Regions from separate parts of the Mesorhizobium sp. RSR565B genome, predicted to be linked through region 1. Evidence: predicted binding sites of a transcription regulator. Region 1 holds the regulator's gene; each other region holds the start of a gene.

Region 1 (7,042 bases):
ATGGCGAAGACATAGCGGCCGAAACGCGTGCGCTTGGTGATGAACGTCATGATGATGCCGACAATCACCGCCATTAGCACCGGTATGGCGATGCCATGCGCGATGAACAGCCCGCCTTCGGGAACGGTGATGCCGTTCTGCTGTGCGTACTGGCGCACGATGCCGATCGGCCATGGATAGGAATTGGCGATCCACACGGCGCCGAGGATGGCCGCGCAAGTGACCACGCCAAGCAAGGTCTCGGCCCAGACGGGGCGCAGTGGAAAGCTGAAGCGCTTGCGCTGTGAGCGACCGTTGAGCAGCGCGAAGGCGACCGCCGCGCAGGCGACGATGCCGACGATCCAGCTGGCAGCGGCGCCAATCGAGCCGCGTGGTCCGCCGCCCATCAGCTGGAAGGTGGCGTCGAGTGGCGCGACCGTGCGCCCGCTGGTGATGAGCCATGCCATGCCACGCCAGACCAGCAGGCCACCAAGCGTCACGATGAAGGCCGGAACCTGCATATAGGCGATGATGAAGCCCTGGAACGCGCCGATCAGCAGACCAAGCACCACGCCGGCGGCAAGCGCGACGACCCAGAGCCAGGGGTTTCCAAGCTGGAAGCCGATGACGCGAATCAGGAATTCGGCCTGTGCCACGCCCATGATCATGCCGATCACGCCTTCGACGGAGCCCACCGAAAGGTCGATGTTGCGCATGACGATGACCAGTACCATGCCGGTCGCCATGATCGCGACCGAGGACGTCTGCACCGACAGGTTCCAAAGATTGCGCGGCGTCAGGAAAAGCCCACCCGACAGGATATGTATGCCGACCCAGATGACCAGCAGCGCGCCGACCATGCCGAGCATGCGCGTGTCGAGCTCGGTCGCTTTCAGGAACCGGGCGACCGCGCCGAGTTCAGACGCTCGTGCCGTATCGGCCTGCGGATTTGAGGTCGTGTCGGTCATGATGTCCTCCAGCGGCTTGCCGTCTGGCGCGGATGCCGGACCACAGCCTAGAAGTTTGCCGCCGATGGCGGAAACACACAATTCTCGTAGAGAAAACGCCGCGGCTTGACAGCCGCGGCGCCTCATTTCTTCAAGTCGTCGAGATCAGTTGCAAGCCGCGACGCTGCCGGCGGCGACGCCTGTGCAGACTTCGTCCTTCTTGATCCAGCCGGCGTCGATGACGACGTTGAGGTTGTCCTTGGTGATCGCGACGGGGGTCAGGAACAGCGACTTGACGGTGTTGCCGCCAGGCGTGGTGAAGTCCTTGGCGCCGGCAATGTCGCCCGTCTTCTTGCCATCGGCAAGCTGCGAGGCGATCTCGGCGGCGTTCTTGCCGAGTTCGCGCGCGTCTTTCCACACCGACACCGTCTGCGTGCCGAGCGCGATGCGGTTCAGGGCGGCATGGTCGCCGTCCTGGCCCGAGACCGGAACCGTTCCGGCAAGGCCCTGCGCCGTCAGCGCGGCGACAACGCCGCCGGCGGTGCCGTCATTGGCCGCAACCACGGCATCGACCTTGTTGTCATTGGCGGTCAGGAACTGTTCCATGTTCTTCTGGGCGTTGGCCGGCAGCCAGCCATCGGTATAGGCCTCGCCGACATTCTTGATCTTGCCCGAGTCGATGGCTTCCTTGAGCACTTCCATCGAGCCCGAGAACAGGAAATCGGCATTCGGATCCGAGCCCGAGCCCTTGATGAAGACATAGTTGCCTTCGGGCTTCGCCTTGAACACTTCGCGGGCCTGCATGCGGCCGACTTCCTTGTTGTCGAAGGTCAGGTAGAAGACGTCCTTGTTCTCGATCAGGCGATCATAGCCGACGACCGGAATGCCTTCGTCCAGCGCCTTCTGCACCGCCGGGCCGATGGCCGAGGCGTCCTGCGCCAGGATGATCAGCGAGTTGGCGCCCTGCGAGATCAGGCTTTCGACGTCGGTCAGCTGCTTGCCGGGATTGGACTGCGCGTCGGCCGAAATGTACTTGTCGCCGGCGGCTTCGATCGCCGTTTTCATCGCCGCCTCGTCGGTCTTCCAGCGCTCTTCCTGGAAGTTCGACCACGACACGCCGATGACCTTGTCCTTCGCCTGCGCGACCGACATCAGCGCCAGCGACATGGCGACACCCGCCAGCATGGCGGCTGCAAATCTGTTCATTATAACCCTCCCTGCGCCGCCCACGGCGCGACAAAACCGGCCCGAAGGCCTGCACAAAGAGGCTCCATTTTTTCGAGCCTCGAAAAAATACTGGTTCAATGATAAGGCACTGTCAACATCGATTATGATGGATTCTGATGGCGTTGCCGAATTTTTTCGAGCTCCGCAATAAACAATGACAGGGCTGCCGGCGTCTGCCAATATTTGGCTGGTGCCGTCGAACGCCTTCACTATCATGAGGCGCGAGGAGGCCGGGAGGAAAACAAATGTCGGTTGGGATCCGCCACGACGATCTGCGCCGTCGCAACCGTGCGATGGTGATTTCGGCCGTGCGCCGGGCCGGCCAGCCGTCGCGGACCGAGATTGCGGCGACCACCGGCCTCAGCCATTCGACGATATCGGCAATCTCGTCTGATCTAATTCAAGAAGGCATCCTGATTGAAGGCAAGCCTGGCGAGACCGGCTCGCTGAAACGCGGCCGGCCGCAGGTCGGCCTTGGCCTCAACCCGGAAGCGGCGGCGGTCATGACCGTGGTGCTGTCGCTGAACTTCCTCTCCGTCACCGTCATCGACTATGCCGGCCAGGTGGTCGCGGAAGAACAGCGCCGGCTCGACACGCTGACCATGCCGCGCGACGAGCTGATCGGCGAATGCGTAGCAATCGTCGGGCGGCGTCTCGCGGACCCGGACCTCGATGTCCAGAGCATCGCCCGCATTGCCATGGGCATCCAGGGCATCACCGATTCGCAGGCGCGGGCCATGCTGTGGTCGCCAATCACGCCACTGACCGACATTGCCTTCGCCGACATGTTGGAAGCGGAATTCGGCATTCCTGCCACCATGGAGAACGACTGCAATATGATGGCGGTGGCCCTGCAATGGCGCCAGCCCGAGCGCTACCGCGACAATTTCATCGCGATCCTCTTGTCGCACGGCATCGGCATGGGGCTGGTGCTGAAAGGCGAACTGTTCACCGGCACCCATTCCTCCGGCGGCGAGTTCGGCCACATGATCCACCGTCCGGGCGGCGCGCTCTGCCGCTGCGGGCGGCGCGGCTGCGTCGAGGCCTATGCCGGAAACTACGCCATCTGGCGCAGCGCCAAAATGATGAGCGAAGATGCCGAGCCGGTCGATATCGGCGACGCTGATATGCGCGCACTCGCCGCGCGCGCCCGCGAAACCGATGGCCCGGAGCGCGAAGCCTATCGCAAGGCCGGTGAGGCGCTCGGCTTCGGCCTCGGCAGCCTGTTTGCGCTGATCGACCCGGCGCCTGTCGCCATGGTTGGCGTCAGCGCCGCCGCCTTCGACCTGATCGAGCCGGCATTGCGCGAAGCGATCGCCCAGACCGCCGGCGGCCAGCACTCGAAATCGATCTCCTTCGACACCGAGCCCAACGAGCTGCCGCTGATCCGCGAAGGCTGTGCCATGCGCGCGCTCGGCTTCGTCGATCAGGAGATTTTCGCGCCGGGCATTCAGGCCAAATCCGGCAAGCATGTCGCCTGAATGGCCGGCAACGGCGCGACGCGCAGCATCCTAGTCTTCCCTGATCGCGTAGCCGGCGCCGCGAATGGTACGGATGACATCCGGCATGCGGCCGTTGTTGACCGCTTTGCGTAAGCGCCCGACATGGACGTCGACGGTTCGCTCGTCGATGTAGATCGTCTCGCCCCAGACATTGTCGAGCAGCTGGCTGCGCGAGAACACGCGGCCGGGATGGCGCATCATGAATTCGAGCAGCCGGAACTCGGTCGGTCCGAGCCTGATCTCGCTCTTCTTGCGGTAGACACGGTGCGACTCGCGGTCGAGCACGATGTCGCCGACCTTGAGCACGCTGGACAGCACTTCCGGCTTGGCCCGGCGCAGCAGCGCCTTCACGCGCGCCATGAACTCCGGCGTCGAGAATGGCTTGACCAGATAGTCGTCGGCACCGGTGGACAGGCCGCGCACGCGATCGCTTTCCTCACCGCGCGCGGTCAGCATGATGATCGGCAGCCGCTCGGTTTCGGGCCGCACTCTAAGCCGCCGGCAGAGCTCGATGCCGGAAACAGCGGGCACCATCCAGTCGAGCACCAGGAGATCGGGCACGTTTTCCTGCAGGCGGATCTCGGCCTCGTCGCCGCGTGTCACCACCTCGACGTGATAGCCTTCGGATTCGAGGTTGTAGCGGAGGAGCACGCCTAGCGGCTCCTCGTCCTCCACGACCATGATGCGTGGCGCGATCATAGGCAGTTCACCCTCATCAGGCCGGCGTGGCCATCGCCGTCTCGTCCTGCTTCGGACGATTGGCGGGCAATTGCTGGCCGGTCAGCACATAATACGCATTTTCGGCGATGTTGGTGACATGATCGCCGATGCGCTCAAGATTCTTGGCGCAGAACAAGAGATGCGTGCAGGCGGTGATGTTGCGAGGGTCTTCCATCATGTAGGTCAAGAGCTCACGAAACACGGACGTGTATTTGACGTCGATGCGCTCGTCGTCATTCCTGAGTTTTGCAAGAGCTGCCGCATCGGTGGCGGCATATTCCTCGACGACGCCTTGCACCTGGATCAGCACCAGCTGCGCCATGGCATCGATGGAGTGCGAGAGGTCGCGCGGCGTGACGCTCAAGCCCACGGTGCCGACGCGTTTGGCGATGTTCTTGGCGAGATCGCCGATGCGCTCGAGGTCGCCGGCCATGCGGATCGAGCCGACCACGGCGCGCAGATCGTTGGCCATCGGCTGGCGCTTGGCGATCAGCGTGATGGCGCGGTCGTCCAGTTCGCGCTGGCGCGCATCCATGATGGCGTCGTCGGAAACGACACGCTGTGCCAGCGCATTGTCCGAATTGAGCAGCGCCCTGGTCGAGCCGCTGACCATCGAGCCTGCCAGATCGCCCATGTCGCGGATCAGCTTGCTGATCTGCCCGAGCTCTTCATCGAAGGAGGCGACGGTATGTTCACCCATGATCTTGGTCCTCGTGCCTGAAAATTCACCCGCCGGACGGCTCAGCCGAAGCGGCCGGTAATGTAGTCCTGGGTGCGCTTGTCGTCGGGGTTGGTGAACATCTTGTCGGTGGCGCCCTCCTCGACGAGATAGCCGAGATGGAACATCGCCGTGCGCTGCGACACGCGCGCCGCCTGCTGCATCGAGTGGGTGACGATGACGATCGTGTAGTTCTGGCGCAGTTCGTCGATCAGCTCCTCGACACGGGCGGTGGCGATCGGATCGAGCGCCGAGCAGGGCTCGTCCATCAGGATCACCTCCGGCGACACGGCGATGGCGCGCGCGATGCACAGGCGCTGCTGCTGGCCGCCGGACAGGCCGGTGCCGGGCTCCTGCAGGCGGTCCTTGACCTCGTTCCAGATCGCTGCCTTCTTGAGGCTCTGCTCGACGATCTGGTCCATGTCGGACTTGCGCTTGGCCAGCCCATGGATGCGCGGGCCGTAGGCGACGTTCTCGTAGATCGACTTCGGGAACGGGTTGGGTTTCTGGAACACCATGCCGACGCGGGCGCGCAGTTCGACGACATCGATGTTCTTGTCGTAGATGTCGTCTTCATCGAGCGTGATCTTGCCGGTCACCCGCGCCGAATCGATGGTGTCGTTCATGCGGTTGAGGCAGCGCAGGAAGGTCGACTTGCCGCAGCCGGACGGGCCGATCAGCGCCGTCACCTGGTTCTGGCGGACGTCGAGATTGACGTCGAACAACGCCTGCTTCTCGCCGTAGAAGACGCCGACCTTGTCGCCGCGCATCTTGATGACTTCGTTCGACTTGGCGTTCATTTTGTCGCCCACTGCATTTTCAAGGGACTGTTCGGTCATGATGTTCATACCAAATTGCCTTTTTTCTACCAGCGCCGCTCGAACCGGCGCCGGAGCACGATCGCGGTGATGTTCATGGCCATGAGGAAGACGAGCAGGATGATGATGGCGCCGGACATGCGCTCGACAAAAGCGCGCTCAGCCTCGTTTGCCCACATATAGATCTGAACCGGCAGCGCGGTCGCCGGATCGAAAGGCGTCGTCGGATAATCGGCGACGAAAGCGACCATGCCGATCAAGAGCAGCGGTGCTGTCTCGCCGAGCGCACGCGCCAGGCCGATGATGGTGCCGGTAAGGATGCCTGGGGCGGCAAGCGGCAGGATGTGATGGAACACCATCTGCATCTTGGAGGCGCCGAGACCTAGGGCCGCCGAGCGGATCGACGGCGGCACCGTGGCGAGGGCGGCGCGCGTGGCGATGATTATGGTCGGCAATGTCATCAAGGTCAGCACCAGGCCGCCGACGAAGGAAGCCGAGCGCGGCATGCCGAGGAAGTTGATGAACACGGCAAGGCCAAGCAGACCGAAGACGATCGACGGCACCGCCGCGAGATTGTTGATGTTGACTTCGATCAGGTCCGTAAAGCGGTTCTTCTTGGCGAACTCCTCCAGATAGATGGAGGCGGCGACGCCGATCGGCAGCGCCAGCAACAGCACGATCACCATCATGTAGAACGAGCCGATGATCGCCACGCCCATGCCCGACGTTTCGGGCCGGCTGGAGGCGCCATAGGTGAACAGGCCGGTGTTGAAATGCTCGGCCATCACGCCGTCGGCTTTAAGCTTGTTCATCCAGTCGATCTGCTGGTTGGACACCTTGCGGCGCGCTTCATCGACGCCGAGGTCGATCTGGCCCTTGAAGGCCGAGTCGAGGTTCGCGGCAGCCAGGATGTCGACGTCACGCGTCCTGCCGATCACCGACGGATCGGCGGAGACGATGTCGCGCAGCTGGACGCGGGCGCCTTCCGACAGGAAGCCCTTGAGCTTCAGCATCATCGGCTTGTTGGCCGGATCGATGCCGAGCTTGGCCACCAGCGCGTTTTCGGCGAGCTTGGGATAGTTCGCCTTGATCAGCACGGTAGGGTCGGTCGCGCGCTTGCCGGAGGGGTCG
Region 2 (7,042 bases), 3.2 Mb from region 1:
TTCATCAAAGGACAGCGTCAGGCTCGCCGCGGCGAGATTGTCTTTCAACTGGGCTTCGTTGCGCGCCCCGATCACCAGCGAGCTGACGGCCGGCCGGCCGAGCAGCCAGGCCAGCGCCACCTGGGCCGCCGAAACGCCGCGTGCCGCACCGATATCGACCAGCACGTCGACAATCCGCCACAGCCGATCCTCGTCGCGGATCGGGGGTTCCGACCAGCCGCCGATCTGGCGCGCCGTCGGACTGTCGCGGCGGTATTTTCCCGACAGCAGGCCGCCGGCGAGCGGGCTCCACACCAAAACGCCAAGGCCCTGGTCGACCGAGATCGGCAAGAGCTCATACTCGGCCTCGCGTGCTTCCAGCGTGTAGTGGATCTGCTGGGTGACGAAGCGCGGCTGGTGCTGGCTGTCGCTGATGCCGAGCGCCTTCATGACCTGCCAGCCGGAATAGTTGGAGCAGCCGACATAGCGGATCTTGCCCTTGGCAACCAGCGTGTCGAGCGCGGCGATGGTTTCCTCGAGCGGCGTCGCGCCGTCCCATTCGTGCAGGAAATAGATGTCGATGACATCGGTCCTGAGGCGCTTCAGGCTCTTCTCGCATTCGCGGATCAGATGATGGCGCGACAGGCCTTCGTCATTGGGGCCCTTGCCGATCCGCATGCGCGCTTTGGAGGCGATCAGCACGTCGTTCTTGCGCTTGCCGCCGAGCGCCTCGCCGATGATCTCTTCCGACAGACCGTTGGAATAGACATTGGCGGTGTCGATGAGATTGATGCCGGCATCGATGCAAGTGTCGATGATGCGCGAGGCCTCCGCGAGATCGGAATTGCCGACGGCAGCGAACGGCCCGCTGCCGCCGAAGGTCATGGTTCCCAAGGTCAGCGCCGAAACTTTCAAGCCGGAACGGCCAAGCGTGCGGTATTCCATGTCTGATCCTCGTAGTTTTGGTGGGGAGGCGGTTTTAGCAGGAAAGGGCGGGGAAGCCCGAACGGGTCCGCTATTTGTAGGACAATTTGAGCGGCTTGTCGCCATGCCAGGGCGCTGGATCGGCAATGCCTCGCTGCTTTGCAGTGAAGACCGGCTGGCCGGCGGCTTGCAATAAAACCGTCATTGCCGGCCTATATCAAGTCGGCTCAGGGTTTCATGTCAGCCGGCAAGCGGAGCAGTGGAAATGAATGAGCTAAAGCAGAATTCTGCGGCCAGGGATTGGCTGGAAGCCGAACTCGCCGACACGCTCGACGAGGACTATGAGCTGGAAATCTCGGAGCCGGCGCTGTCGTTGGAGATCGCCAAGATCTACAAGAACGCGCATCCGCCGTCGATCGATCGCATGCAGTATTTCCGCGACCTGATCGGCTTGCAGTCGGAACTGATCAAGCTGCAGTCCTGGGTTGCCTACCACAAGAAGAAGCTAGTGGTGGTTTTCGAGGGCCGTGATTCCGCCGGCAAGGGCGGCGTCATCAAGCGCATCACCCAGCGCCTCAACCCGCGCATCTGCCGCGTCGTGGCGCTGCCGGCGCCGACCGAGCGCGAAAAGTCACAATGGTATTTCCAGCGCTACGTGCCGCATCTGCCGGCCGGCGGCGAGATCGTGCTGTTCGACCGCTCCTGGTACAACCGCTCCGGCGTCGAGCGGGTGATGGGCTTTGCCGAACCCGATCAGGTCGAAGAGTTCTTCCGCGACGTGCCGGAGTTCGAGCGCATGCTGGTCCGCTCCGGCGTCACGCTGGTCAAATACTGGTTCTCGATCACCGACGAGGAACAGCAGATGCGCTTCATGATGCGCATCCACGATCCGATGAAGCAGTGGAAGCTGTCGCCGATGGACCTGCAGTCGCGCGTGCGCTGGGAGCAGTACACCAAGGCCAAGGAAGAGACGTTTGCCCGCACCAACATCCCAGAGGCACCGTGGTACATCGTCGAAGGCAACGACAAGAAGCGGGCGCGGCTGAACTGCATCGACCATCTCCTCAAACAGCTGCCCTATGAGGACGTGCCGCACGAAGAAATCACGCTGCCCGAGCGGGTGTTCAACCCGGAGTACGAGCGCCAGGTCCTGCCGCGCGAGCTTTACGTGCCGGAGAAGTATTGAGCACTTTTCCTTCTCCCCGTTTCACGGGGAGAAGGTGCCCGAAGGGCGGATGAGGGGCAGCGCCGGCATCGGCGAATTCACAGTCGTCGGACGCTGCTAACCTCCAAAAGCAGCGCTGCCCCTCATTGCCTGCCGGGCATTTCTCCCCGTAGAACGGGGAGAAAGAAGCCTGCGCCTATCACTTCGCCACTACACCCGCTTGATCGTCACATGCGTGGCGAGCGCTGTCGCCACCTGCTCGGTGCACTGGTAACCCAGCTTCAGCATATCCAGCCCGGCAAACAGGCTCTCGCCCCTCCCGAGCAACACTGGCGACACAGCCAGATGCAACTCGTCGATGAGCTTCTCCTTGAGATATTGCCGGATAGTGGAAACGCCGCCGCCGACGCGGACATCCTTGCCGCCGGCCGCAGCCTTTGCTTGTTCGAGCGCGGCGTGGATGCCGCCGGTAACGAAGCGGAAAATGGTGCCGCCTTCCATCACAATGGGGTCGCGCTTGTGATGGGTCAGCACGAAGGTCGGTACGTGATAGGGCGGGTTGTTGCCCCACCAGCCCTTCCAGTTCTCATCCGGCCATTCGCCGCGGATCGGGCCGAACATGTTGCGGCCGAGGATCCAGGCGCCGACATTGTCGAAGCTGCGGACGGTGAACCGGTCGTCCACATCGGTGCTGCCGCCATCCTTGCCGACCATCTCGTGGAAGGTGCGAGTGCCGGTCATCCATTTGTGCAGATCTTCGCCACCAACGCCGAGCGGATTTTGCAGGTCCTGGTCAGGACCGGCGCCGAAACCGTCGAGCGACAAGGTGAAGGCATTGACGCGCAGTTTGGACATGGAAGACTCCCTTTGGTGACCAGTTGTGATTTGCAATCAGTATTCAAACTGATTGCATTTTGCAACTAGTATTTTTAGAGGCAAGCGATCTGTGGAATGCGCAGGGACCTCAAGCCGCCACGCGCTTCGGCATCACCGCAAACGGGCTGAGCCCAAGCCAGATCTGCATCTTGCCGGCGACGTCGAGATCGCCGGTCAGGCTGATCTTGTCGCGTTCCTTGTGAACTGTCGTCAGCCCCATCCAGATCGAGGTCATGGTGCATAGATCGGTCGAGACGTAGAGATCCACGTCGAAGCCCGGATCGTACCAGCAAAGATCGACCTCGCCCTGCTTTTCGACGATCAGCCACCACGATCGTTTTGACGCCGGCAGGTCATGGTACAGGAATTGTATCACGGTGCGCCCGTCCGGCAGCGGACTGGGGTTCAGATTGCGCCGCATGTCCCACATCAGCAGCGACGGATCGAGGTTTTTGAGCGACAGCCTGGCCTCGACCCATTTCTGGCCCCAAAACCCCATCGCCTCGACAACCGGGCGCAAATCCCGGCCCGCCTCGGTCAGCCGGTATTCGAACACGCCCTTCTCGGTCGCGATCTCGGTCCGCTCGACGATGCCGCCGGCCTCGAGGTCCTTGAGCCGTTGCGACAGAAGGGTTGGCGACATTTTCGGCACGCCGCGGCGCAAATCGTTGAAGCGGGTCGATCCCGCCACCAGTTCGCGCAGCAGCACCATGGTCCAGCGTGTGCAGAGCAGCTCGGCGGCCATGGAGAGCGGGCAGAATTGCTTGTAACCGGCTTGTGTCATGTGGTGAGCTCCAAAAGATGTTGCCGGACCTTATTCAGAAAACCTGAGTTCAGCCAGTACAGAAGCTGTACTGGCACCCCCGGTACAGTTCTGTGACTGGAGCGGTCCGGCGCCGCCATGCGAGGCAGCGGTCACGTCACCGGGCAGTCCGGTGCCGATCCATGAGGAGTTGGACAATGACCGCTTACGTGATCGCAGACATCAAGGTGAAGGACGACAAATGGGTGCCGGCCTATGCCGCTTCGGTGCATGACCTCGTCCACAAGCATGGCGGCAAGTATCTCGCCCGCAGCGGCAATGTGAAGACGCTGGAGGGCAAGCCGCTCGACACCAGCCTGATCGCCATCATGGCGTTTCCGTCGGCAAAGGCAGCCGAAGCCTTCACCAACGATCCGCAATACGCTCCGTTTGTGGCGGAGCGTCAGAAGGGCAGCGACAGCCGCTTCCAACTGATCGACGATACCGATCTCGCCGGAACGATTCCTTATTTGCCAAAGGCGTGAGGAAAAGCCGGAACCCGGAGCATCCAGGTTCCGGCTAACCCTTCAGCATCTGCGCCACTTCCGGCGCGAAGTAAGTCAGGATGCCGTCGCAGCCGGCGCGCTTGAAGGCGAGCAGCGATTCCAGCATCGCTTTCTCGCCGTCGATCCAGCCATTGGCGGCCGCCGCCTTGATCATCGAATATTCGCCCGAAACCTGGTAGGCGAAGGTCGGCATCTGGAACTCGTCCTTCAGCCGGCGGATGATGTCGAGATAGGGCATGCCGGGCTTGACCATCAGCATGTCGGCGCCCTCGGCGATATCCTGCTCGGCCTCGCGCACCGCTTCGTCGGAATTGGCGTGGTCGAGATAGTAGGTCTTCTTGTCGCCCTTGAGCAGGCCGGCGGTGCCGACCGCCTCGCGGTAGGGGCCGTAGAAGGCGGAGGCGAATTTCGTCGCATAGGACATGATCGCCACATCCGAAAAACCGTTGGCGTCGAGTGCGTCGCGGATGGCGCCGATGCGGCCGTCCATCATGTCGGACGGCGCGATGATGTCGGCGCCGGCCGCTGCCTGGATGACGGCCGCGGCGGTCACCTGTTCCACTGTCTCGTCATTGACGATGATGCCGTCGCGCAAGATGCCGTCATGGCCGTGCGAGGTGAACGGATCGAGCGCGGCATCGGTGATGATGCCGATCTCGGGCACCGCGTCCTTGATGGCGCGGGTGGCGCGGTTGATTATGTTTTCCGGGTCGAGGATGTGCGATCCCGTCTGGTCGCGCAGGCTGAGTTCAACATTGGGGAAGGTGGCGATCGCCGGAATGCCGAGCTTAGCGGCCCGCTCGGCCTCCTTGACGGCGAGGTCCAGCGACAGGCGGAAGACGCCGGGCATGGCGGCGATCGGCTCGCGCGTGTTCTTGCCGTCGATCACGAAGATCGGCCAGATCAGATCGTTCACCGTAAGCCGGTTTTCCTGCACCAGGCGGCGCGACCAGTCGGCCTTGCGCATGCGCCGCAAGCGGCGGCTGCCGGTGATCTCGTCGACGCTGCGCGCACCGGCGGGCTTTGCCGGTGCGAATTTGTTGCTCGTCGCGGGGGTGAATTTGTTCATCGCAAAAACTCCGGGTCGGGGCGGCTTTTACCACGAGGCCTTGCCGCTGACCAATGCGACACGATTGTGCCAGTCGATAACGCGCTGCTTACGGCTTCGGCGGCCACGCCAGCTCGGGGCCGGTTTTGAAGAACGACACATTGTTGGTGAAGATGCTCTTCGGGGCAAGCCGGATCAGGCGCCCGTCCGGATGGCCGATGTCGGCGACATTGTCGATGAACCAGCGGTTCCAGGTCGCCTCCGGGCCGAGATATTTGTGCAGCAGCCGTTTGAAGCGGTTCGGCGCCATCGGCTCGATGGTGGCGGAGCCGCGCAGGCCGAGATGCAGCAGGATGCCGGCCTCATTGTCGAAATGGACGATCTCCACGGCGCAGCGCGGGTCACGTTCGAGGTGTTTGACAGCACTTGCGCCGGTCGAGCCGAGCAGCCAGATCGCAGCGTCCTCCCAGATGAACCACATCGGCGCGTTGCGCGGCGCGCCGTCAGCGGTCACGGTCGCCAGATTGGCCATCAGCGGGCGGCTGAGAACATCATCCGGGTCGAACTTTTTCGGCATCCCCCAGCCACGGCTCGGCGCTGCGGTTTCAAGCGTCATGCGTTTGTCCCTGCATCAGAAGAAAGGCTGTTTTGCCCGGCAATTTTGCGCGCATTTCTGCCGGGGGCAAAGCACGGTCGCGTTCCCTTGCGAACATCCAAACCGCGCCCGCCGGTTGACGCACCCATGCGCCACCTTTAGCACTTCAGTCCCGCAGGCGCGGGGAGGGGATTCTCTGACGATGGATTTTGGCGGCGGCGACGAGATCCGCTTCGAACGGTTGGGCAAGGCGGGCGTCGTCACGCTGACGCGGCCGCAGGCGCTCAATGCGCTGACACATCGCATGATCAAGGCGCTGGACAAGGCGCTCGACGCTTTTGAGCGCGACGCCGGCATCGATGTCGTCGTCGTCAAGGCCGAGGGCAGGGCGTTTTGCGCCGGCGGCGACATCATGCACGTCTACGAGGCCCGCGCCGGAAAGCCGCCGGTCGAGTTCTTCGCCGACGAATACCGGCTTAACGCCCGCATTAACAGTTACAAAAAGCCGTACGTCGCGCTGATCGACGGGATCGTGATGGGCGGCGGCGTCGGCATCTCGTTCCACGGCTCGCAGCGCGTGCTGACCGAGAACGCCCAGTTCGCCATGCCCGAAGTCGGCATCGGTTTCTTCCCCGATGTCGGCGGCAGCCATCTTCTGCCCGACCTTGGCGGCAGTTTCGGCATGTATCTGGCGCTGACCGGCAACCGCATCCGCTATGGCGATGCGCTGTGGTCTGGCCTGGCCACCCACACCATAAAGGCCGCCGACCAATCCGCCTTTCTCGATCGGCTCTGCGCCAATGGCGATCCGGAATCGGTGCTGCGCGGCTTCTTCGTGCCGGCCCGGCGCGAAACCGCCCAGCCGGTGCTGGAAGCCATCGCCCGGCATTTTTCCCAACCCTCGCTCGCCGAAATCCTCGATAGCCTGGAGCGGGCGGCCGGCGCCGACGAGTTTGCCGCCAAGACGCTGGCCACCATCCGCACCCGCTCGCCCACCAGCCTCAATGTCGCCTGGCGCCAGATCAGCGCCGGGCTGACGCTGTCGATGGAAGCCTGCATGAAGATGGAGTTCCGCATCCTCAACCGCATGCTGGCCGGGCACGACTTCTATGAAGGCATCCGCGCCGTCCTCGTCGACAAGGGTTCG
Region 3 (7,042 bases), 1.7 Mb from region 1:
GGAGCGCGCCAGCGGCAGCGCATCGGGCGGGGTGCCCAGTGTGTTGAGGATGGCGTCGACCCAGATCCAGCCGCAGACGGCGAAGATAGCCGAGACGAGGAAGAAGAAGCTGGCGCTGGTGCCGACGATGCGCCGCGCCTCGGGCAGGTCGCGGGCGCCGACCGATTGCGCCACCAGGATGGTCGCGGCCATGCCGATCCCGAACACGGTGCCGAGAATCAGGAACAGCACCAGATTGGCGTTTGAGGTCGCCGTCAGCGCCGATTCACCGAGGAAGCGGCCGACCCAGACGGCGTTGATCGAACCGTTGAGCGACTGCAGCACATTGGAACCGAGCACCGGAAGCGCGAACAACAGCAGCGTGCGAGGGATTGGGCCGCTGGTGAGATCGCCGGTGCGCCGGCGCGGTGGTATTTTTTCGTCCATGGGCTGTTCGGCGAAGGTTCATCTCAAAGTCCGCCCGGCAATGATCGCCGATTTAACGGACAAGGTCGATGCGGCATCGGAACATCACGCTTAACGCGGCTGAGGCGATCAGGTTCTCAAAGCTTGCGTAATGGGCTATGGGTCATCGCCGCGAGGGGCCGCAAACCGGGGGGATCATGTCCGACAATCCATTATTTTCTGAGCGCCTGAATAGGCGCGCGTTTCTGGGAGCATCCACTTTGGGTGCCGCTGCCATGGCACTTTCGGCCTGCACAACCACTGATGTGGCAGCAGTACCGCCGACGCCGGCGCCGGCACCCGCACCCGAGCCCGCTTTCGGCGATGCCGCCACCATGTATTCGGCGCGCGTCGATGAGGGCTTTTCATTGCCGGCAATCCCCGTCGCCAAGCTCGATCCGAAATTCGTGCGCCAGATCGTGGACGATCCGACCGGCGAAAAACCCGGCACGATCGTCGTCGATACATCCGAGCATTTTCTCTATCTGGTGCGCGACGGCGGCAAGGCAATGCGCTATGGCGTCAGCCTCGGCAAGGCCGGGTTTGGCTGGACCGGCAGCGCCGTGATCCAGGCGCGCAAGAAATGGCCGGTGTGGACGCCGCCGCCGGAAATGATCCAGCGCCGGCCGGAACTGGCGAAATACAAGGACGGCATGCCGCCCGGACCGCAGAGCCCGCTCGGCGCGCGCGCGCTCTATCTGTTCCGCGACGGCAAGGACACGATGTACCGGCTGCACGGCACGCCGGAATGGGATTCCATCGGCAAGAACGCGTCGTCGGGCTGCGTGCGCTTCATGAACCAGGACATCATCGACCTCTACAGCCGGGTCAACGGCGTAGCCCAGGTCTATGTGCGCCCGAACCTGTCGGCCGCGGGCAAGATCATGGCTGTGTCGAGCCGGACCGCCGAGCCGATCGATTCCGGCGTGCCAAGGGATGCGGAGATTTTGAAATAGGTGCCTTCACGGCATCGCTGATCGCCGACAAACGGTTAGAGGCGGACGCGCCGGGCGCGTCCGCCTTTCCGTATACGGCTACTTGTTGGCGAGGCCCGGAAGCGTGACCTGATAGACCAGGAGCATGGTGTCGACATCGGCGCCGTCGTCGGCCTTGTAGGGCGCGCCGACCTGAAAACCGTCTTGGGTGAGAAAGTCGTTATCGTTGCCGACGAACAGGAAATAGTCGTCGGGCAGCGCCGGATCGAGCAGGCTGACCACCGACATCGCTTCCCACTTCTCCGACAGGTTGTTCTTGTCGTTCGGCTTGCCGTTATGCAGGCCGAAACGGCCGAGTTCCTTGTTGTCGTTGATGTCGATGAAGGGCGTCAGCCTGGCCGGGATCATCGATGGGTCGAGCACGCCCTTGGGCGCCAGCGGCTTGTCGGCGGCATCGAAGGCGCCGCCGGCAATGTCGGTGGCGCCAGAGACGTCGACGACGAAAATCTGGCGCAGCAGCGAAGTATCGCCCTTCACCCCCTGGCCGTTTCCGCTGTCGCGCGCCAGCATCAGGAAGGTCTTGTCGGACAGCGCCACGATTTCGCTCTGCGCGGCGACCTTGGTCTTGTCCTTGGCGTCCTTGAACACCGGCAGCGGCACGGCATATTCATGCACCAGCTTGAGATGGGCCGGGTCGGAGGCGTCGTAGACCAGCGCGCGGGTGTTCTGGCGCGTCGCGGGCGAATCGCCGCCATCCTGGCGGGGCGCCGACTGCAGCACAGTGATCAGCGACTTGCCGTCCGGCGTCAGCGCCATGCCTTCGAGGCCTTGATTGTTCTGGCGGCCGGTTTCGGGATCCTTCGGATCGGGTTCGGCTGCACCGGGGCCCGGATTGTCGGAGGCGAAGTTCGGCGCGCCCTTGCGCATCGGCACCAAAGCGGCGGGCGGCTGCGTTGCCGACAAAAGATGGCCGTCGGCCGAGAAGCGGTAGATGTTGGGGCCGTATTCGTCAGAGATGAACATGGTGCCGTCGGGCAGCCGCGCGATCGCCTCATTGTCGAGCGCCAGCTTGCCATTGGCCTCGGGCAGGATCGGCAGGTCGCCATTGGCCGCGCGCACGCCGTTGAGCGGATCGAGGCCGGTGGCGTCAGCGCCCTTGTCGTCGGTGAGGAGCAGGGAATCGGCAAGCGTCGCCTTGACGCCTGTCTGTTCCTGGCCGGAGGTGGGCGTGGCGCCTAGTGCTACCGGCGTGAACTCGATGCGAATAGTGTTGAGGCGCGGCCGGTAATCGGTGGTGCCGACGACATTGTAGCCGCGGTCGGGCAGCAACCAGAGCGAGCCCTTGTAGCCGTCCGCGCCACGGGTCCAGCTTGCGGCGTCGATGGACATGCCGGAGCCGGAGCCGAAGGTCTCGCCGAACTTGTCCTTCTGATCGGCCGGGATGCGGCCGACGCCGACCAGGCCCTTGTTGACGAAGCCACCAACGGTGGCGGTGCTGTCGGCAAGGGCAGGGGTCAGGGCGGTAAACAGCGCCAGCGCGGCGCCGAGCGACACGGTTCGGTGCGAGATTTTCATGGAGATCCTCTTTGTGACAAGCCTTGAGCGGCGCAAAGGGGCCACCGCATCGCATCGACGATGTCGCCCTCTCGCAAAGCGGTCTAGGACGCGAAGATGATAGTTGCGTGACAGAGCGGGCCTCTTCCTTCTCCCTTGTGGGAGAAGGGAGAGACGCACTTTCAATCGCTGTCGCGGGCGATCAGCTCCAGCGGCCAGACTTCGCGGATGATGCGCGGACCTTCCGGGCCGGCAAAGGCGGGAAGCGAGGCCAGCAGCATTTCGGCCAGCCGCCGGCCCATCGGCTCCAGCGACGGACGGAAGGCGGTCAGCGCCGGCGAGAAATAACGGCAGAGCGGCGTGTCGACGATGACGATCACCGCGATGTCGTGGCCGGGCCTGATGCCCATCTCGGCCAGTGCCTTGCAGCCGCCGAGCGCCATTGCGTCATTGTTGAAGATGATGGCTGTGGGCCGGTCCTTGGACAGCATCACGCGCGGCGTCACCTGGTAGCCTCCGGCCTCGTTGATGAAGCCGTCGGCGATCAGGCCGGGGTCGACTTCGATGCCATGCCGCTCCAGCGCCTTGCGGTAGCCGTCGAGGAACAGGTAGCCGAAGTTGAGATCAAGCGAAGGGCGGATGGCGGCAATGCGGCGGTGGCCGCGCGCGACCAGCCGGTCGACGGCTTCATCACCCGCCCTCTCGAAATCTATATCGAGCGAAGGATAGGTGTCGTCGCCGGATTGACTTCGGCCAAGCGTGGCGAAGGGAAAGCCGGCCTTGCTGAGATAGTCGATCCGATCGTCTTCCCGCCGTGTATTGGCCAACACGACCGCGTCGGCCCGGCGCGTCTCAACCACGCGGCGCAGCCTCTCCTGCTGATATTGGCCGGGCTCGCCCATGACGACCATCAGATCCAGGTCATCCTCGGCCAGCCGGCCCTGCAGACCGATCAGGAACGGGATGAAGAACGGTTCGCCATATTGCTGGTCGCCCGGATGCGGCTGCAGCATGAAGGCGATCGAATGGGTGGTGCCTTGCCGCAGGCTGCGGCCGGACTGGTTGGGCGAATAGTTCAATTGCTTGGCGGCGGCGAGCACGCGCTGGCGGGTGTCGGCATTGACGTCGGCGCGGCCGTTCAACGCCCGCGACACGGTGCCGATCGAAATGTTCAGGTGACGCGCTAGGTCATGGATACTGGACGCCAAGGACAGTTCTCCCCCTGTCTTGGCTAGCACCGGCTGCCGCCCAGGCCAAGGCTTCGGGATGATTTTCGCTGACAGCCGATTGACATTGTACGCCATCGGGTGTGTTCTCGTAAACGTTTACGGAGAAACGTTTACGGTGATGCCGGAAATGCCGTGACATTCGGTCTGGAGGGACCGGACGGGAGGAATGCCGGATGATGAATGCCGTCCTCGTCGGCTGTGGTGCGATGAGCAAGGCCTGGCTCGATGCCGCGAGGCAGATCGACGGGCTGGCCATTGTCGGCCTTGTCGATCTCGACGCCGAACGGGCGAAGGCGAGGGCGCACGAATACGGGCTCGACGGCGCGGTAATCGGCACCAGCCTCGACGCGGTGCTCGACCAGACCAGGCCCGACGCGGTGTTCGATGTCGTGGTTCCAGCCGCCCGGCGTGATGTCGCCTTTGCCGCCTTTGCCCATAATTGCCATCTGCTGACGGAAAAGCCGCTGGCCGATACTCCGGAAAATGCCCGCGCCATCGTCGATGCGGCACGTAACGCGGGGCGTATCCATGCGGTCGTGCAGAACCGCCGCTACGTCGCCAATGTCCGGCGCATCAGGCGCTTTCTCGACTCCGGCGCCATCGGCAAGCCAACCAGCATCCATGCCGATTTCTTCGTCGCGCCGCATTTCGGCGGCTTCCGCGAGGAGATGGCGCATGTGCTTTTGCTCGACATGGCGATCCATACTTTCGACGCCGCCCGCTACATGGTCGGCGGCGATCCCGCCGGCGTCTATTGCCAGGAATGGGAGCCGGCGAATTCCTGGTACCGGCAGGGATCGTCGGCCAGCGCTATCTTCGATCTCGGCGGCGGCAAGGTGTTCACCTATGCAGGCTCTTGGTGCGCGGCGGGCTTCCGCACCAGCTGGGAGAGCACGTGGCGCATCGTCGCCGAGCACGGCAGCCTGGTCTGGGACGGCGAGGACGGACTGAAGGCCGAGGTTGTGTTGTCGGTCCGCGACGGCCTGTTCGACCTGACCCAGCCCATCACAGTACCGCCGCTCGATTCCGCCGACCGCGTCGGCGGTCATCTCGGCATCATCAAGGATTTCATCCACGCCATCGAGACCGGCAGCGAGCCGGAAACCCGTGGCAGCGACAACATCAAAAGCCTGGCCATGGTTTTTGGCGCCATCGAAAGCGCCGAGACCGGACGGCGCGTCGCAATCACACAGGAAGCATCATGATGCCAAACCCGCTTCTCGACATCCGGATCGGCACCATGGTGCGGGCCAATCTCGAAGACCCGGCCGCCTACATCAAAGAGATTCTGCCGCTCGGCTTCGAGAGCATCCAGCCCTTCTTCTGGCAGACGCTGGGCGGCAAGGATTTGCCGCGGCTCGCCGGCGAGATCCGCGAGGCGATCGGCGATGCCGATGTCGTCGTGTCGTCGATCGGTGTGTTCGGCAATCCGCTGGAGGATGGCGAGGTCGATCGCGGCGTGCTCGCGGCCTGGGAAACGGTGATCGACAATGCGCATCTGTTCGGCGCCTCGACGGTCAGCGGCTTCACCGGCCGCCTGCGCGGCAAGAAGCTGACCGACAGCCTGCCGCGCTTCCGTGAGGTCTGGGGGCCGCTGGCCAAACGCGCCGCCGACAAGGGCGTGCGCATTGCCTTCGAAAATTGCGCCATGGACGGCAACTGGGCCGCCGGCGACTGGAACATCGCCCACAATCCGGACGCCTGGGAGCTGATGTTCAACGAATTGCCCGACGACAATCTCGGCCTCGAATGGGAGCCCTGCCACCAGCTTGTCTACCTCATCGACCCGATGCCGCAGATCCGCAAATGGGCGCCGCGCATTTTCCATGTCCACGGCAAGGACGCGACGGTGCGCTGGGATGTGATCCGAGAGCACGGCGTGTTCGGCAAGCTGCCCTTCGTGCAGATGCGCACGCCCGGGTTTGGCGACAGCGACTGGACGCGGGTGATCAGCGAATTGCGGCTGGCCGGTTACAAGGGCGCCATCGACATCGAGGGCTGGCACGACCCGGTCTATCGCGGCGACCTCGAAATCACAGGCCAGGTGCGCGGGCTGGAATACCTCAAGCAATGCCGGGGAGGAGCGACCTACCTGCCGAACCCGGCGTGACCGAGGGCCGGTGGGAGGAGCCGGCCTGACAGATTCCCAAGCACTGCCGACAAGCACTGCCGACAGGCGAACGACGAAACCCCTCGGCTCACCGAGGACAAAAGGGAGGAACGTGCATGAGCATCGCAATGAGAACGACACTTCTGCGCTCGACCGTCGTGGCCGCCGCCACGGCGCTGTGCGCTGCCATCTCCACTCTGCCGGCGCAGGCGCTCGACGCCCAGTGGTGCAAGGATGTCCACATCCGCTTTTTCGTCGGCGGCGCCGAGGGCGACGCTTTCGGCACCATCGTCTACAATGGCGCCAAGCAGGCGGCGTCCGATCTCGGACCCAAGGTCGACTACATCTTCTCGCAGTGGGACGTCGAGAAGATGGTTCAGCAATTGCGCGAGGCCGTCGCCGTGAAGCCCAACGGCATTGCCATGATGGGCCATCCCGGCGACGCCGCGATCATGCCGCTGGCCGAACAGGCGCACAAGGACGGCATCAAGATGATGTACCAGAACGTGCCGGTGCCGACGGTGGTGGCTGCGTTCGGCGGCGGCTATGTCGGCGCCCAGCAGGAGCAGCAGGGCCGCGCGCTCGGCGTCGAAGCGTTCAAGCTCGGCAATCTCAAGTCCGGCGACAAGGCGATCATGATCGGCCCGTTCGAGAACGAGGCCCGCGGCGCGCGCGAGCGCGGCACGGTGGCAGCACTCAAGGAAGCCGGCGTCGAGGTCATCCAGCTGTCGTCGCCGCCGAGCGGCGAATGGGCGTCCGACCCCAATCTG

What was found. Region 1 encodes PhoB, which activates phosphate uptake and scavenging genes when phosphate is short. Its sites were predicted from a motif close to TGTCATNNANCTGTCAT; they were not measured.
Region 2: ppk2 (polyphosphate kinase 2) is a predicted target of PhoB. The motif match lies at 1,092-1,108, and genes of this name have one in related genera.
Region 3: ACYG9R_RS22015 (esterase-like activity of phytase family protein) is a predicted target of PhoB. The motif match lies at 3,051-3,067, and genes of this name have one in related genera.

The regions. Positions count from the first base shown of each region.
Region 1 covers NZ_JBTTIE010000001.1:2,899,935-2,906,976, reverse strand. Annotated here, with positions in the region: gene ACYG9R_RS14165 (sugar ABC transporter permease) at 1-947, opposite strand, end outside; gene xylF (D-xylose ABC transporter substrate-binding protein) at 1,092-2,132, opposite strand; gene ACYG9R_RS14155 (ROK family protein) at 2,399-3,634, shown strand; gene phoB (phosphate regulon transcriptional regulator PhoB) at 3,665-4,354, opposite strand; gene phoU (phosphate signaling complex protein PhoU) at 4,371-5,075, opposite strand; gene pstB (phosphate ABC transporter ATP-binding protein PstB) at 5,117-5,941, opposite strand; gene pstA (phosphate ABC transporter permease PstA) at 5,959-7,042, opposite strand, start outside.
Region 2 covers NZ_JBTTIE010000001.1:6,092,905-6,099,946, reverse strand. Annotated here, with positions in the region: gene ACYG9R_RS29485 (aldo/keto reductase) at 1-924, opposite strand, end outside; gene ppk2 (polyphosphate kinase 2) at 1,169-2,089, shown strand; gene ACYG9R_RS29475 (dihydrofolate reductase family protein) at 2,279-2,923, opposite strand; gene ACYG9R_RS29470 (winged helix-turn-helix transcriptional regulator) at 3,033-3,728, opposite strand; gene ACYG9R_RS29465 (DUF1330 domain-containing protein) at 3,905-4,231, shown strand; gene hemB (porphobilinogen synthase) at 4,266-5,321, opposite strand; gene ACYG9R_RS29455 (pyridoxamine 5'-phosphate oxidase family protein) at 5,410-5,916, opposite strand; gene ACYG9R_RS29450 (enoyl-CoA hydratase/isomerase family protein) at 6,098-7,042, shown strand, end outside.
Region 3 covers NZ_JBTTIE010000001.1:4,592,147-4,599,188, forward strand. Annotated here, with positions in the region: gene ACYG9R_RS22005 (MATE family efflux transporter) at 1-426, opposite strand, end outside; gene ACYG9R_RS22010 (L,D-transpeptidase) at 603-1,400, shown strand; gene ACYG9R_RS22015 (esterase-like activity of phytase family protein) at 1,479-2,954, opposite strand; gene ACYG9R_RS22020 (LacI family DNA-binding transcriptional regulator) at 3,116-4,141, opposite strand; gene ACYG9R_RS22025 (Gfo/Idh/MocA family protein) at 4,336-5,367, shown strand; gene ACYG9R_RS22030 (sugar phosphate isomerase/epimerase family protein) at 5,367-6,272, shown strand; gene ACYG9R_RS22035 (substrate-binding domain-containing protein) at 6,389-7,042, shown strand, end outside.